Aquitalea magnusonii: one gene and its partner. Each later gene encodes a partner of the first gene's protein in a complex. Links are inferred from orthologs where the notes say so. Each region holds a gene or a part of one and is shown on either strand. Other genes may lie near its edges.

Evidence for each region. The genes of interacting proteins can lie anywhere in the genome.
Region 2: the proteins of DLM_RS09390 (region 1) and DLM_RS14425 are in contact, whole or in part, in a solved structure (PDB 8RP0), measured with the Escherichia coli proteins. The link is inferred for Aquitalea magnusonii from one-to-one orthologs.

The regions. Positions count from the first base shown.
Region 1 is NZ_AP018823.1:1,956,392-1,963,704, forward strand. What follows is about bases 1,831-4,656. They hold DLM_RS09390 (aminodeoxychorismate/anthranilate synthase component II), read left to right. Parts: upstream 1,831-2,871; coding sequence 2,872-3,441; downstream 3,442-4,656. Other genes in these bases: DLM_RS09385 (response regulator transcription factor), read left to right, coding at 1,831-2,448; trpD (anthranilate phosphoribosyltransferase), read left to right, coding at 3,532-4,560; DLM_RS09400 (phosphomannomutase/phosphoglucomutase), read left to right, coding at 4,643-4,656. Also shown: DLM_RS09380 (PAS domain-containing sensor histidine kinase), read left to right, coding at 1-1,822; more of DLM_RS09385, read left to right, coding at 1,819-1,830; more of DLM_RS09400, read left to right, coding at 4,657-6,019; prmB (50S ribosomal protein L3 N(5)-glutamine methyltransferase), read left to right, coding at 6,214-7,134; DLM_RS09410 (LysE/ArgO family amino acid transporter), read right to left, coding at 7,204-7,313. UniProt on the Escherichia coli protein: Part of a heterodimeric complex that catalyzes the two-step biosynthesis of 4-amino-4-deoxychorismate (ADC), a precursor of p-aminobenzoate (PABA) and tetrahydrofolate.
Region 2 is NZ_AP018823.1:3,027,381-3,032,187, reverse strand. The notes cover bases 1-2,943. They hold DLM_RS14425 (aminodeoxychorismate synthase component I), read left to right. Parts: upstream 1-797; coding sequence 798-2,090; downstream 2,091-2,943. Other genes in these bases: pabC (aminodeoxychorismate lyase), read left to right, coding at 2,090-2,905; fabF (beta-ketoacyl-ACP synthase II), read left to right, coding at 1-669. Also shown: DLM_RS14415 (EAL domain-containing protein), read left to right, coding at 3,229-4,104; DLM_RS14410 (DUF4936 family protein), read right to left, coding at 4,114-4,491; DLM_RS14405 (prephenate dehydrogenase), read left to right, coding at 4,558-4,807. UniProt on the Escherichia coli protein: Part of a heterodimeric complex that catalyzes the two-step biosynthesis of 4-amino-4-deoxychorismate (ADC), a precursor of p-aminobenzoate (PABA) and tetrahydrofolate.

The sequences.
Region 1 (7,313 bases):
CGCCATTGTCGACGAAGCCCAGTTGGCCACCCTGCTCAAAGAGCCGGAGTTCTCCCGCCTGGCGGTAGTGGGTGATCTGGGCTACACCCACCTGCTGCGCATTGCGGTACGGCGCGACTGGCCGGAACTGCCTGCCGTGCTGGATCGCCAATTGCAAGACATCCCCGGCATCCGCATGGAACAACTGTATGCGCGCTGGATGCTGCCCAGCTACCCGCGGCTGATCGACTCGCTGGGTTTCTGGCACCGCATGACACTGGCTTTGCTGCTTTCCACCCTGCTGCTGGCCGGCCTGTTCGGCCATCAGCGCCGTCAGCGCCGCTGGGCCGAAAAGCGCCTGCTGGCGGCCAGACTGGAGCTGGAAGCCCGCGACCAGGCAGAAGAATCACTACGCCTTACCCAGTTTTCCATCGACAACAGCACCGTGGGCATTCTGTGGGTCAACTGGGATGGCCGCATCCAGTATGCCAATCGTGCCGTGGAAAGCATGCTGGGCTTCCCGGCCGACCAGTTACTGCAACTGTCCTTGCCGGAAGTGCAGCCCTCGCTGGACAACAGCAGTTGGCTGGACCTGTGGAACCAGTTGCGCAACAGCAAGACCCTGAGCAGCTTTGAAACACGCTGCCTGAAAGCGGACGGACAGTATCTGCCGGTGGGCGTCACCCTGAGCTTTCTCAAGTTTGGCCGCACCGAATACCTGGTGGTTTACCTGAACGACATCACCGAGCACCAGAAAGCCCGTGCTGCACTGGAAGAAAGCGAAGCCCGCTTCAAGGGCATGGCCAGCAATGTGCCGGGCATGGTATTCCGGCTGGAGCGACCGGCAGCACAGCACCCGGTACGGCTGGCCTTTGTCAGCGACGCCAGCCAGACCATGCTGGGCTATAGCCCGCTGGATCTGGTAGGCATGCCGGAAGGCTGGCAGGACGTGGTGGCCGATGCAGACCGCGCCAGCTACCTACAGGCCTGGCAAGACGCAGCCAACAACAACCGCAACCTGGCCTGGCAGGGCCGCATGCGCCATCAAGGCGGCGACATGCGTTGGGTGGACATCAAGGCAGCCGTGCGCTGTTTTGACGATGGCCATGTAGTATGGGATGGCATCGTATGGGACATCTCGGCCAACAAGCACAATGAATTGCAATTGGCCGAATCGCGTGGTTTGCTGCGCAGCCTGTCCGCCCACCTGGAATCGGTGCGGGAGGAAGAAAAAGCCCGTATCGCCCGCGAAGTCCATGATGAGCTGGGCCAGATTCTCACCGTATTGCGGCTGGAAACCTCGATGTGCGAACTGAGCTTCGGTCAGAGCGACAGCAAGCTGGCCGAACGCCTGCAAGCCATGAAAAAGCTGATCGAGCAGACCTTCCAGATCGTGCGCGACGTCGCCACCGCACTGCGCCCGCCGGTGCTGGACGCCGGCATCGGTTCGGCCATCGAATGGCAGGCGCGGCGCTTTGAAAAACGCAGCGGCATTCCCTGCCTGGTGTCGGTGCCGGACAGCCCCATCGCGCTGAGCGACGCGCGCGCCATTGGCGTGTTCCGCATCCTGCAAGAAGCGCTCACCAATGTATTGCGCCACGCCGAAGCCAGCACGGTCAGCGTGGGGCTGACCTGCCAGCAGGACATCATCACCCTGAGCATTGCCGACGATGGCAAGGGTTTCGACCCGCAAGCCCATCGCCAGCTACGCTCCTTTGGCCTGGTAGGCATCCGCGAACGGGTGCTGTTGCTGGGCGGCAAACTGGATATCGACAGCCAGCCGGACCAGGGCTGCACCCTGACCATCCGCCTGCCGGTAGAAGAAGGAAAGGAAATCGCGTGATTCGCGTCATCATTGCCGAAGACCACAAGATTGTCCGTGAGGGCATCAAGCAACTGATCTCGCTGGCCGAAGACATCAGCGTGGTGGGTGAAGCCACCAATGGCACCCAATTGCTGGAGCAACTGCGCCAGACCAGTGCCGATGTGCTGCTGCTGGACATTTCCATGCCCGGCACCAACGGGCTGGAAACCATTCCGCGCATCCGCGCACTGGACAATCCGCCGGCCATCCTGATGCTGTCCATGCACGACGAAGTGCAGATAGCCGCCCGCGCCCTCAAGGCCGGTGCCGCCGGCTACAGCACCAAGGACAGCGACCCGGCCCTGCTGCTGACCGCCATCCGCAAGGTAGCCAGCGGCGGGCGCTACATCGACCCGCAACTGGCCGACCGCATGGTGTTCGAGGTAGGTCTCACCGATTCACGTCCGGCCCACACTCAACTGTCCGAACGGGAATACCAGGTATTCGAACGCCTGGTACACGGTACCAATGTCAACGAAATCGCCCAGCAACTGAATATCAGCTCCAAAACCGTCAGCACCCACAAGGTGCGGCTGATGCAAAAGCTGCAAGCACACTCGGTGGCGGACATGGTGCGCTATGCCATCGAGCACAAGCTGATCTGAGCGCGGGCCAACAAGAATCACCGCCAAACGCGGCCATCCGAATGTGACAATATCCGGCACCGGCGGGCAGAACACGGCCAGGACGGCGGCCAATCCGGGCTACCAGCGCTCACGGCATTGCCCCTCCCCGCACAGAGCGCTGCCGCAAAAACCATCCGCCCATCGTCGGCCCCAGGCACGGGAAAACCACAGCACAGCAAGATAATCGTGGGACTGCGCGGCTGGCACAAGCGCACCATCTACCGTAAGATTAGGGGCAAAATTTCCCGGCCCCGGTTAAGAACGGATGCTCATCCCGCCGGCCAGAAGAAACCGACCTCACATGACAAGCAGGTCCATCAAACAGCCATATGAGTCATGATGTGAGTAACGGCCTGCAATATCGACAGAAAAAGTCAACGAATACAAGGTGTTAAGCTGAATATGTTACTCATGATCGATAACTACGACTCGTTTACCTACAATCTGGTGCAGTATTTCGGCGAGTTGCAGCAGGAAGTACAAGTATTCCGCAACGATGAAATTTCCATCGCCCAGATCGAGGCGCTACAGCCTAAATATCTGGTGATCTCCCCCGGCCCCTGCACCCCTAACGAGGCGGGCATTTCGGTAGCCGCCATCAAGCACTTTGCCGGCAAGCTGCCCATCATGGGGGTTTGTCTTGGGCATCAGGGCATTGGCCAGGCCTTTGGCGGCAAGATCATCCACGCCAAGCAACTGATGCATGGCAAGGTGTCACCGGTACACCATCATAATGTCGGCATGTTCCGTGACCTGCCCAATCCGGTTAGCTGCACCCGTTATCACTCGCTGGTGATCGAGCGTGAAACACTGCCGGACTGCCTGGAAATCACCGCCTGGACTGATGACGGCGAAATCATGGGTGTGCGCCACAAAACCCTGCCCATCGAGGGCGTGCAGTTCCACCCGGAATCCATCCTCACCCAGCATGGCCATCACATGCTGGATAACTTCCTCAAGGAATTTGCCTGACCCTGTGCAAACACCCTGCCCCTGCGGCAGGTTTTTGCTGGTAGCGCACCGCAGCAGGCGGCAATGTACCCGAGATTCAAGGACCCCGACATGCTTACCCCACAAGCCGCACTGAACCGGCTGATTGACGGCAACGAACTGTTTTTTGACGAAATGCTGGACCTGATGCGCCAGATCATGCGCGGTGAACTGACGCCGGCCCAGACGGCTGCCATCCTGATTGGCCTGCGCACCAAGGTGGAAAGTGTTTCCGAGATTGCCGCCGCCGCCACCGTGATGCGCGAATTTGCCACGCCGGTACCGGTAAAACAGCGTGAACACCTGATCGACACCTGCGGCACCGGTGGGGATAAAAGCCATACCTTCAATATTTCCACCACCGCAGCCTTCGTGGTGGCTGCCGCCGGCGCACGGGTGGCCAAGCATGGCGGACGCTCGGTATCGTCCAGCTCCGGCAGCGCCGATGTACTGGAACTGCTGGGCGTGAATCTGAACCTGACCCCAGAGCAGGTTGGCCGCTGCATCGACCAAATCGGGGTCGGCTTCATGTTCGCCCCCAATCACCACAGCGCGATGAAGCATGTGGCACCCATTCGCAAGGAACTGGGCGCGCGCACCATTTTCAACATCCTGGGGCCGTTGACCAACCCGGCCAATGCCGATCACCAGATCATGGGCGTCTTCCATCCCGACCTGGTAGGCATCCAGTCGCGGGTACTCAAGCAACTGGGCAGCCAGCACGTGATGATCGTACATGGCCTGGACGGGCTGGATGAAATCACCCTCAGCGACCGCACCATGGTGGCCGAACTGAAGCACGGCCAGATCGAAGAATACCTGCTGGACCCGCGCGAGCTGGGCTTTAGCTTCTTCGAACTCAAGGACATCCAGGCCAGCAGCGCCAGCGCCTCGCGCGACATCCTGCTGTCGGTGCTGGATAACCAACCCGGCCCGGCCCACGACATCGTGGTACTCAATGCCGGTGCGGCCATCTATACTGCCGACCTTTGCGGCACGCTGCCGGAAGGGATTGCCCTTGCCCGTCAGGTGCTGGCCGAAGGCAAGGCACGGCAAAAACTGGACCAGTTGATCGAACTCAGCCAGTCCCTGGCCGCCTGAGCCTTATACTTTTCTTTTCGCGGCCGTCATTGCCTGACGGCCGGTTTTACTGATTATTGTTTACGAGATTTTGCCTACCATCATGAGCACACCATCCAAAGACATCTTCAAGGCCTACGATATCCGTGGCATTGTCGGTAAAACCCTGACTGCGGATGTGGCCCGCCAAATCGGCCATGCCATCGGTTCCGAAGCACAAGCCCGCAAGGTAAAAGCCATCGTGGTTGGCCGTGATGGCCGCCTGTCCGGCCCGGACCTGAGCGATGCGCTGGCCAGCGGTATTCGCGCCGCTGGCGTGGATGTGATTGATGTGGGCCGCGTAGCCACGCCCATGCTGTACTTTGCCGCGTACGAACTGGGCACTCTGTCCGGCGTGATGGTGACCGGCAGCCACAACCCGCCGGATTACAATGGTTTCAAGATGATGCTGGCCGGCGACACGCTGGCCGGTGACGACATCCAGCGCCTGTACCAGCGCATCAAGGACAAGGATCTGAGCCAGGGTGAAGGCGGCTATCGCACCCATGACATCGTGGAAGCCTATCTGGACCGCATCACCAGCGATGTAAAGCTGGAACGCAATATGAATATCGTGGTGGATTGCGGTAACGGTGTGGCCGGTGCCTTTGCTCCGGTGTTGTTCCGCCGCCTGGGCTGCCGCGTACGCGAGCTGTTCTGCGAAGTGGATGGCAGCTTCCCCAACCACCATCCGGACCCGGCCAAACCGGAAAACCTGCAGGACGTCATTGAAGCGCTGGCCAAGACCGACTCCGAACTGGGCCTGGCGTTTGATGGCGACGGCGACCGCCTGGGTGTAGTCACCAAGGATGGCAACATCATCTGGCCGGACCGTCAGCTGATGCTGTTTGCTGCCGATGTGCTGGAACGCAACCCCAAAGCCAAGATCATCTACGACGTCAAATCCACCCGTCTGCTCAAGCCGTGGATTCTGGAAAATGGCGGCGAGCCGGTGATGGCCCGTACCGGCCACAGCTTCATCAAGGCCAAGATCAAGGAAACCGGCGCCCTGCTGGCCGGTGAAATGAGCGGCCACGTGTTCTTCAAGGAACGCTGGTACGGTTTTGATGACGGCATGTACGCCGGCGTGCGCCTGCTGGAAGTGCTGTCGCGCGTGGAAGACCCCAGCGCCGTGCTCAATGCGCTGCCCAACGCCATCTCCACCCCGGAACTCAACCTCAAGATGAAGGCCGAGGGCGAAAACCATGCACTGATCGCCAAACTGCAGAAATCTGCCAAGTTCGAGGGTGCTGACGAAGTGAATACACTGGATGGCCTGCGCGTCGAGTACGCCGACGGTTTTGGCCTGGCGCGCGCGTCCAATACCACGCCGGTAATCGTGCTGCGTTTTGAAGCCGACAATGCCGAGGCCCTGGAACGCATCAAGGCCGACTTCCGCCGCGTGCTGTCTGCCGCCACCGATGCAGCGCTGCCGTTCTGATGCGCAATGATGGCGTGATGGTGGCGCAAGGCCAGCTACCGCCGCCATCCACCCGTCACGGCTCTTCACGGATATAGTGCAGCGCTGGTCGCTTGGCTATAATGGCGACCGAACCAGACCACAAGGGACATGCAAGCCATGTCCCTTGTCATTATCGACGGGGCGAAACTCCTCCCTGTCCAGAAAGGACAAGCATGTACGCACAGGCTGCCAGCAGCTTTAGCACCGTACGCGATCTGCTGCGTTTTGCGGTGTCGCGTTTCAACCAGGCCGGCCTCACCTATGGCCACGGCACCGACAATGCCCACGACGAAGCTGCCTACCTCATCCTCACCACGCTGAAGCTGCCGATCGACCGGCTGGAACCCTATCTGGATGCCCGCCTGCTGCCGACCGAGGTGAAGGACGTGGTGGACCTGATTGAACGCCGGGCCGAAGAAAAAGTGCCGGTGGCCTATCTCACCCACGAAGCCTGGCAGGGTGAGTTCAGCTTCTATGTGGATGAACGCGTGCTGGTGCCGCGCTCCTTCATCTACGAACTGCTGGGTGAGCCGCTGCAACCGTGGATCGAACATCCCGAACTGGTACACCGCGCGCTGGATTTGTGTACTGGCTCTGGCTGCCTGGCCATTCAACTGGCACACCATTACCCGGACGCCGAAATCGACGCCGTGGACATTTCGCTGGATGCGCTGGAAGTAGCGGCCATCAATGTGCAGAACTATGGCCTGGAAGACCAGATCCAGCTGATTCACAGCGATCTGTGCGAAGGCCTGGAAGAGCCCTACGACCTGATCATCGCCAACCCGCCGTATGTGGATGCCGAGTCGGTGGACGCGCTGCCGCAGGAATACCTGCACGAGCCGGAAATTGCCCTGGGTTCGGGTGAAGACGGCCTGGACGCCACGCGCGAAATCCTGCGCCGCGCGCCGGACCTGCTGACCGAGCATGGTGTACTGCTGGTGGAAATCGGCCATAACCGTGACATGCTGGAAGAGTGCTTCCCCAACCTGCCCTTCATGTGGATGGAAACCGCCAGCGGCGATGGCTTTGTCTTCCTGCTGACTCGCGACGACCTGATCAAGGGCCTGGAGCTGGACGCTGCCGCAGAATAAGCCAGCACCCAACCAAAAAAGCCGGACATAGTCCGGCTTTTTTGCATTCCCCCTTGCCCACACGCTTGCTCAAGGCGTGAAGCCGTAATTCCAGACCAGCAGGCTGCTGGTAAACAACATGATCAGGCCGATGGCGCAATCCAGGATGCGCCAGCTACGCTCCTGCTGAAACAGCGGTG
Region 2 (4,807 bases), 1.1 Mb from region 1 along the record:
GCCGAAGGTGCCATTTCCAAGCTGGGCATGGGCGGTTTTGCCGCCATGAAGGCGCTGTCCACCCGCAATGACGATCCGGAAACCGCGTCCCGTCCGTGGGACAAGGGCCGTGACGGCTTTGTGATGGGCGAAGGTGCCGGTGTGCTGGTGCTGGAAGAATACGAGCACGCGGTCAAGCGCGGCGCGCGTATCTATGCCGAGCTGATCGGTTTTGGCATGAGTTCCGATGCCCACCACATTACCGCTCCGAATGCGGATGGCCCGGCCCGCGGCGTGCAGAACGCACTGCGCGATGCCCGGATCAACCCGGATCAGGTGCAGTATGTGAATGCGCACGGTACCTCCACCCCGCTGGGTGATGCCAACGAAACCAGCGCGCTGAAGATTGCCTTTGGCGATCACGCCAAGAAGCTGGTGGTGAACTCCACCAAGTCGATGACCGGCCACTTGCTGGGCGGTGCTGGCGGCGTGGAAGCCATCTACTCCATCCTGGCGCTGTACAACCAGGTATCGCCGCCTACCATCAACCTGCACGAGCAGGATGTGGAAGCCGGTTGCGATCTGGACTACGTGGCCAATACCGCCCGCGACATGAAGATCGACATCGCCATTTCCAACTCGTTTGGTTTTGGTGGTACCAACGGTACCCTGGTGTTCAAGCGCATGTAATGGCCGACGCGTGTTGCGGTGCTGCTGCGCCGCAACGCGAAAACGCATTGACAGCCCGAACCGCTGCGATACACTCGCGGCGGTTTTCTTTTTTTGCGGCGTGCCCCATGCCGCTGTGTGGAACAGGCATGTTTACCGAACGACTCGACTTCCTTCCCGACCTGCTGGCCCTGCATGCCGCCCATCGTGCGGAATTCCCCTTTCTGCTGATGTCTTCTGGCGATCAGGGCTGGGACATGCTGTTTGCCGCAGAAAGCACCACCCTGTATCACGGCGGGGAAGGGGAGGCTTTTGTCGAGGCCTTGCGCGGTTTCCAGCCGCAGGCGGTGGATAACCCGCATGGCCTGCCCTTTGTTGGCGGCTATTTCCTCTATCTGGGCTACGACTTGCTGTCGCAGTTTGAAGCCAAGGTGGACGAGGCACTGCCGGACAGCTTTCCGCTGGCGGCCATGGCGCGGGTTCCGGCGGCACTCTTGATCAACCGGCGCGAGCAAAGCGCCTGGCTGGTGGCAGAAACCGCCGCGCAGCTACAGCACCTGCAACAACTGGTACACGGCATTGCGCCATTCAACCCTCATCCGGTCAGCTTGCAATCGCTGCAGGAAGACCCGCCGCAGTGGTATACCGATGCCGTGCTAAGGCTGAAGCAGTACATCTATGAAGGGGATGTGTTCCAGGTGAACATTTCACGCGGCTGGCGCGCCGAACTGGGGCCGGAAGTGGCCGCCCCCGACCTGTTTGCCGCCCTGCGCCGTGCCAACCCGGCGCCGTTTTCCGCGCTGGCCGATTTTGGCAGCGCGCAGATTGTCAGCTCCTCGCCCGAGCGCCTGGTGCGGGTGCGCGATGGCTGGGCCGACACCCGGCCGATTGCCGGCACCCACCCGCGCTCGCCCGACCCGACCGAAGATGCCGCACTCAAGCAGCGGCTGATTTCCAGTATCAAGGAGCGGGCCGAGCACGTGATGCTGATCGACCTGGAACGCAACGATCTGGGGCGTATCAGCCAGCCCGGCACGGTGGAAGTGAACGAGCTGATGGCGGTGGAAAGCTATGCCTACGTCCACCACATCGAATCCAATATCCGTGGTCGCTTGCGCGCGGAAATCACCCCCGCCGACACCATCCGCGCGCTGTTCCCCGGCGGCACCATCACCGGCTGCCCCAAGGTGCGCACCATGCAGATCATCCGCGAGCTGGAAAACAGCGCGCGCCGTGCCTATACCGGCAGCCTGGGCTATCTCAACCGTGATGGCAGCATGGACCTGAATATCCTGATCCGCACTTTCATGCAGGAAGGGCAGCAACTGCGCTTCCGTGCCGGTGGCGGTATCGTGGCGGATTCGGACCCGGAACGCGAATTGCAGGAAACCCGCCACAAGGCTCGCGGCCTGCTGCGTGCGCTGGGGGTGGAGCAAGCCTGATGGCCATGCTGATCAACGGCCAGCCGGGCGAGCAGATTTCCGCACTGGATCGCGGCCTCGCCTATGGCGACGGCATCTACCGCACCATGGAAATCCGTGCTGGCCAGCCCCGCTTGTGGGCCTGGCAATACCGGCGGCTGGTGGCGGATGCCCGCCGCTTGAGGCTGCCGCTGCCGGATGAGGCCCTGCTGCTGGATGAGATCGGCCAACTGGCCGACGGCCTCGAGCAGGGCGTGGCCAAGATTGTGCTCACCCGCGGTGTGGGTGCGCGTGGCTATGCGATGCCTGCCGATTGCAAGGCCACCCGCATGGTGTCTGTCACTGCCTGGGCCGGCTATCCGCCCGAGCGTGCCCGTGACGGGGTGCATGTACGCTGGTGTGACACCCGGCTGGCCTGTCAGCCTCTGCTGGCCGGCATCAAGCACCTGAACCGGCTGGAGAATGTGCTGGCCCGCTCGGAATGGTCTGACCCGGACATTCACGAAGGCCTGATGCTGGACACGCGCGGCCTGCTGGTGGAGGCCACCATGAGCAATGTCTACCTGGTGAGCGGGCAGCAGATCATCACCCCGAAACTGGATCAGAACGGCGTGCAAGGCATGCTGCGCGACTGGTTGTTTGTCCATGCGCGGCAACTGGGCTATCAGCTTGAAGAGGCGGAGATTATCCCGGCCCGGTTATTGCAAGCCGAGCAGGTATTCCTATCCAATAGTCTGATCGGCCTGTGGCCGGTGGCCAGTATTGATGGCCAAGCACTGCCGCAGCAGCATGCCTGCTGCGCCCGGTTGCAAGCGCTGCTGGCACTGCAGCGCTAAAGCCCATCACACATCAACGGCTGCTCGTGCTGCCTACTGACCCTGCGCTTTGGTGCGGTCTGTGTCGGCAGGTCTTGTTGCCGCGACGCTATAGCGCTGGCTTGGCTGCACCAGGCAGGCCCCGTGTTTTGGCTTGCCTGGCCGGGCTTGTTACTGTCGCGGTTGGCTTTTATCCGTTTTGCTTAGATGGAATTTGCATAAGGTTTGCTGATTAAATTATTTCTGGCGCTAAATCCGGCTGGTTATAGTGGCAGCCACGATGAGGGGAGCGGTTTCCCTTCCGTGTTCCGGCCTGCATCCGCGATGCGCCAAGGAGAATCAGCATGGTGGCAGCCAGCCTGCTGGAACAGCTTGCCTGTCAACAGCCCGCCGCACTGGCACCTATCGAACGCGACCTGGCTTTCATCAACCAGCTACTGAACGCACACCAGTTTGAGCAGCATCCGCTCAGCCTGCAGGCCGGTCGCGTGCGGGGTCGCCATGAAGAATGGCGTTTCCGTTCGGTGTTCCAGCCCATTTATGCGCTGGAGAACGGTAGCACCCGGCTGTGGTCGGTGGAGGCGCTGGCACGGGTGACCGACAGTTTTGGCGGTCAGTTAATCCCCACCGTGCTGTTTGCCGCCGAAACCTCACCACGGCGCTCGGTGTTTCTCGACCGCCAACTGCGCTGTCTGCACCTGCTCAATTTCCTGCTGCAACATCCGGCACCGGATCTGGTGTTATCGCTCAATGTGAATGCCCAGCATCTGGTGAATGTCAGCGAGGCGCACGGCCAGTTTTTTGCCGAGGTGCTGCAGCATCTGAATATTCCGGCCAACCGTATCTGCCTGGAAGTGGTGGAAGACGCCGTCAGCGATCCGCTGCGCCTGCTGGAAGCAGTGCAGCGCTATCGCAGCCTGGGTTTCCGTATTGCGCTGGACGACTTTGGCCAGGGCGCATCCAATCTGGAGCGGGTATGGCTGCTGGAACCGGATTACGTCAAGCTGGACAAGGTGTTGATGCGCCACGCGCTGATGCGCCCCAGCGTGCGCGACAAGCTGGCCAAGCTGGTGGACATCCTGCACCTGCACGGGGCGCGGGTGGTGGGCGAAGGGATAGAAAGCACCATGCAGCTGGACATCGCCCGTGCCGCTGGCTGTGATTTCGTGCAGGGCTTTCATCTGGCCAGACCGGCCGAACTGCTCAGCCAGCCTGCCTGATCCCATCATTCATTCTCTGCGCCGCGACTGGCGCTCTTCTCCAGCCACAGGCACAAACCACTCCGCATGCCGCGCAGTCAAAACCTGATCCAGCCCGCAGTCGCACAGCGCCTGTTGTAGCTGGCGGGTAAACATCCGGGCATCACTCACCTGTCGATACACTTCCATCCAGGTATGCAGGCCATCCTGCTGTGCTTCATCCTGTCTGCACAGCAGGCTGGCTTGCACGCCATGCGCGCTCAGCCCGGCTTGCATCTGGCGCAAGCGCGGCAATAGCAGGGGGGCCTGTTCCGGGCATATCTTGTAATACACATACAGCTCGCAGGACATGGGCTGGCTCTCTTCTATAGTTTGCAGGCTTTGCAGCAGCGCAAAATCGCTTATCATAGACCACTTCGCCCGCCGCTGCGGGCGATCGAAACACAGGGCAACGGTGCAGGAAAGGGGAGTGGTGTGCAGCAGGGGATTACCACCTTGGTGGTGGTTGGCGTCGGTCTGATCGGTGGCTCGTTTGCCTTGTCGCTCAAACGCGCAGGCAAGGTGCAGCACGTGATCGGCGTTGGTCGCACACTGGAAAACCTCACCCGCGCGCTGGAACTGGGCGTGGTGGATGAAATCAGCCAGGACCTGGCCGCGGTGGCCGGCCGGGCCGATATGGTATTGCTGGCCTGCCCGGTGGGGCAGATGGGCAGGATGATGCAGG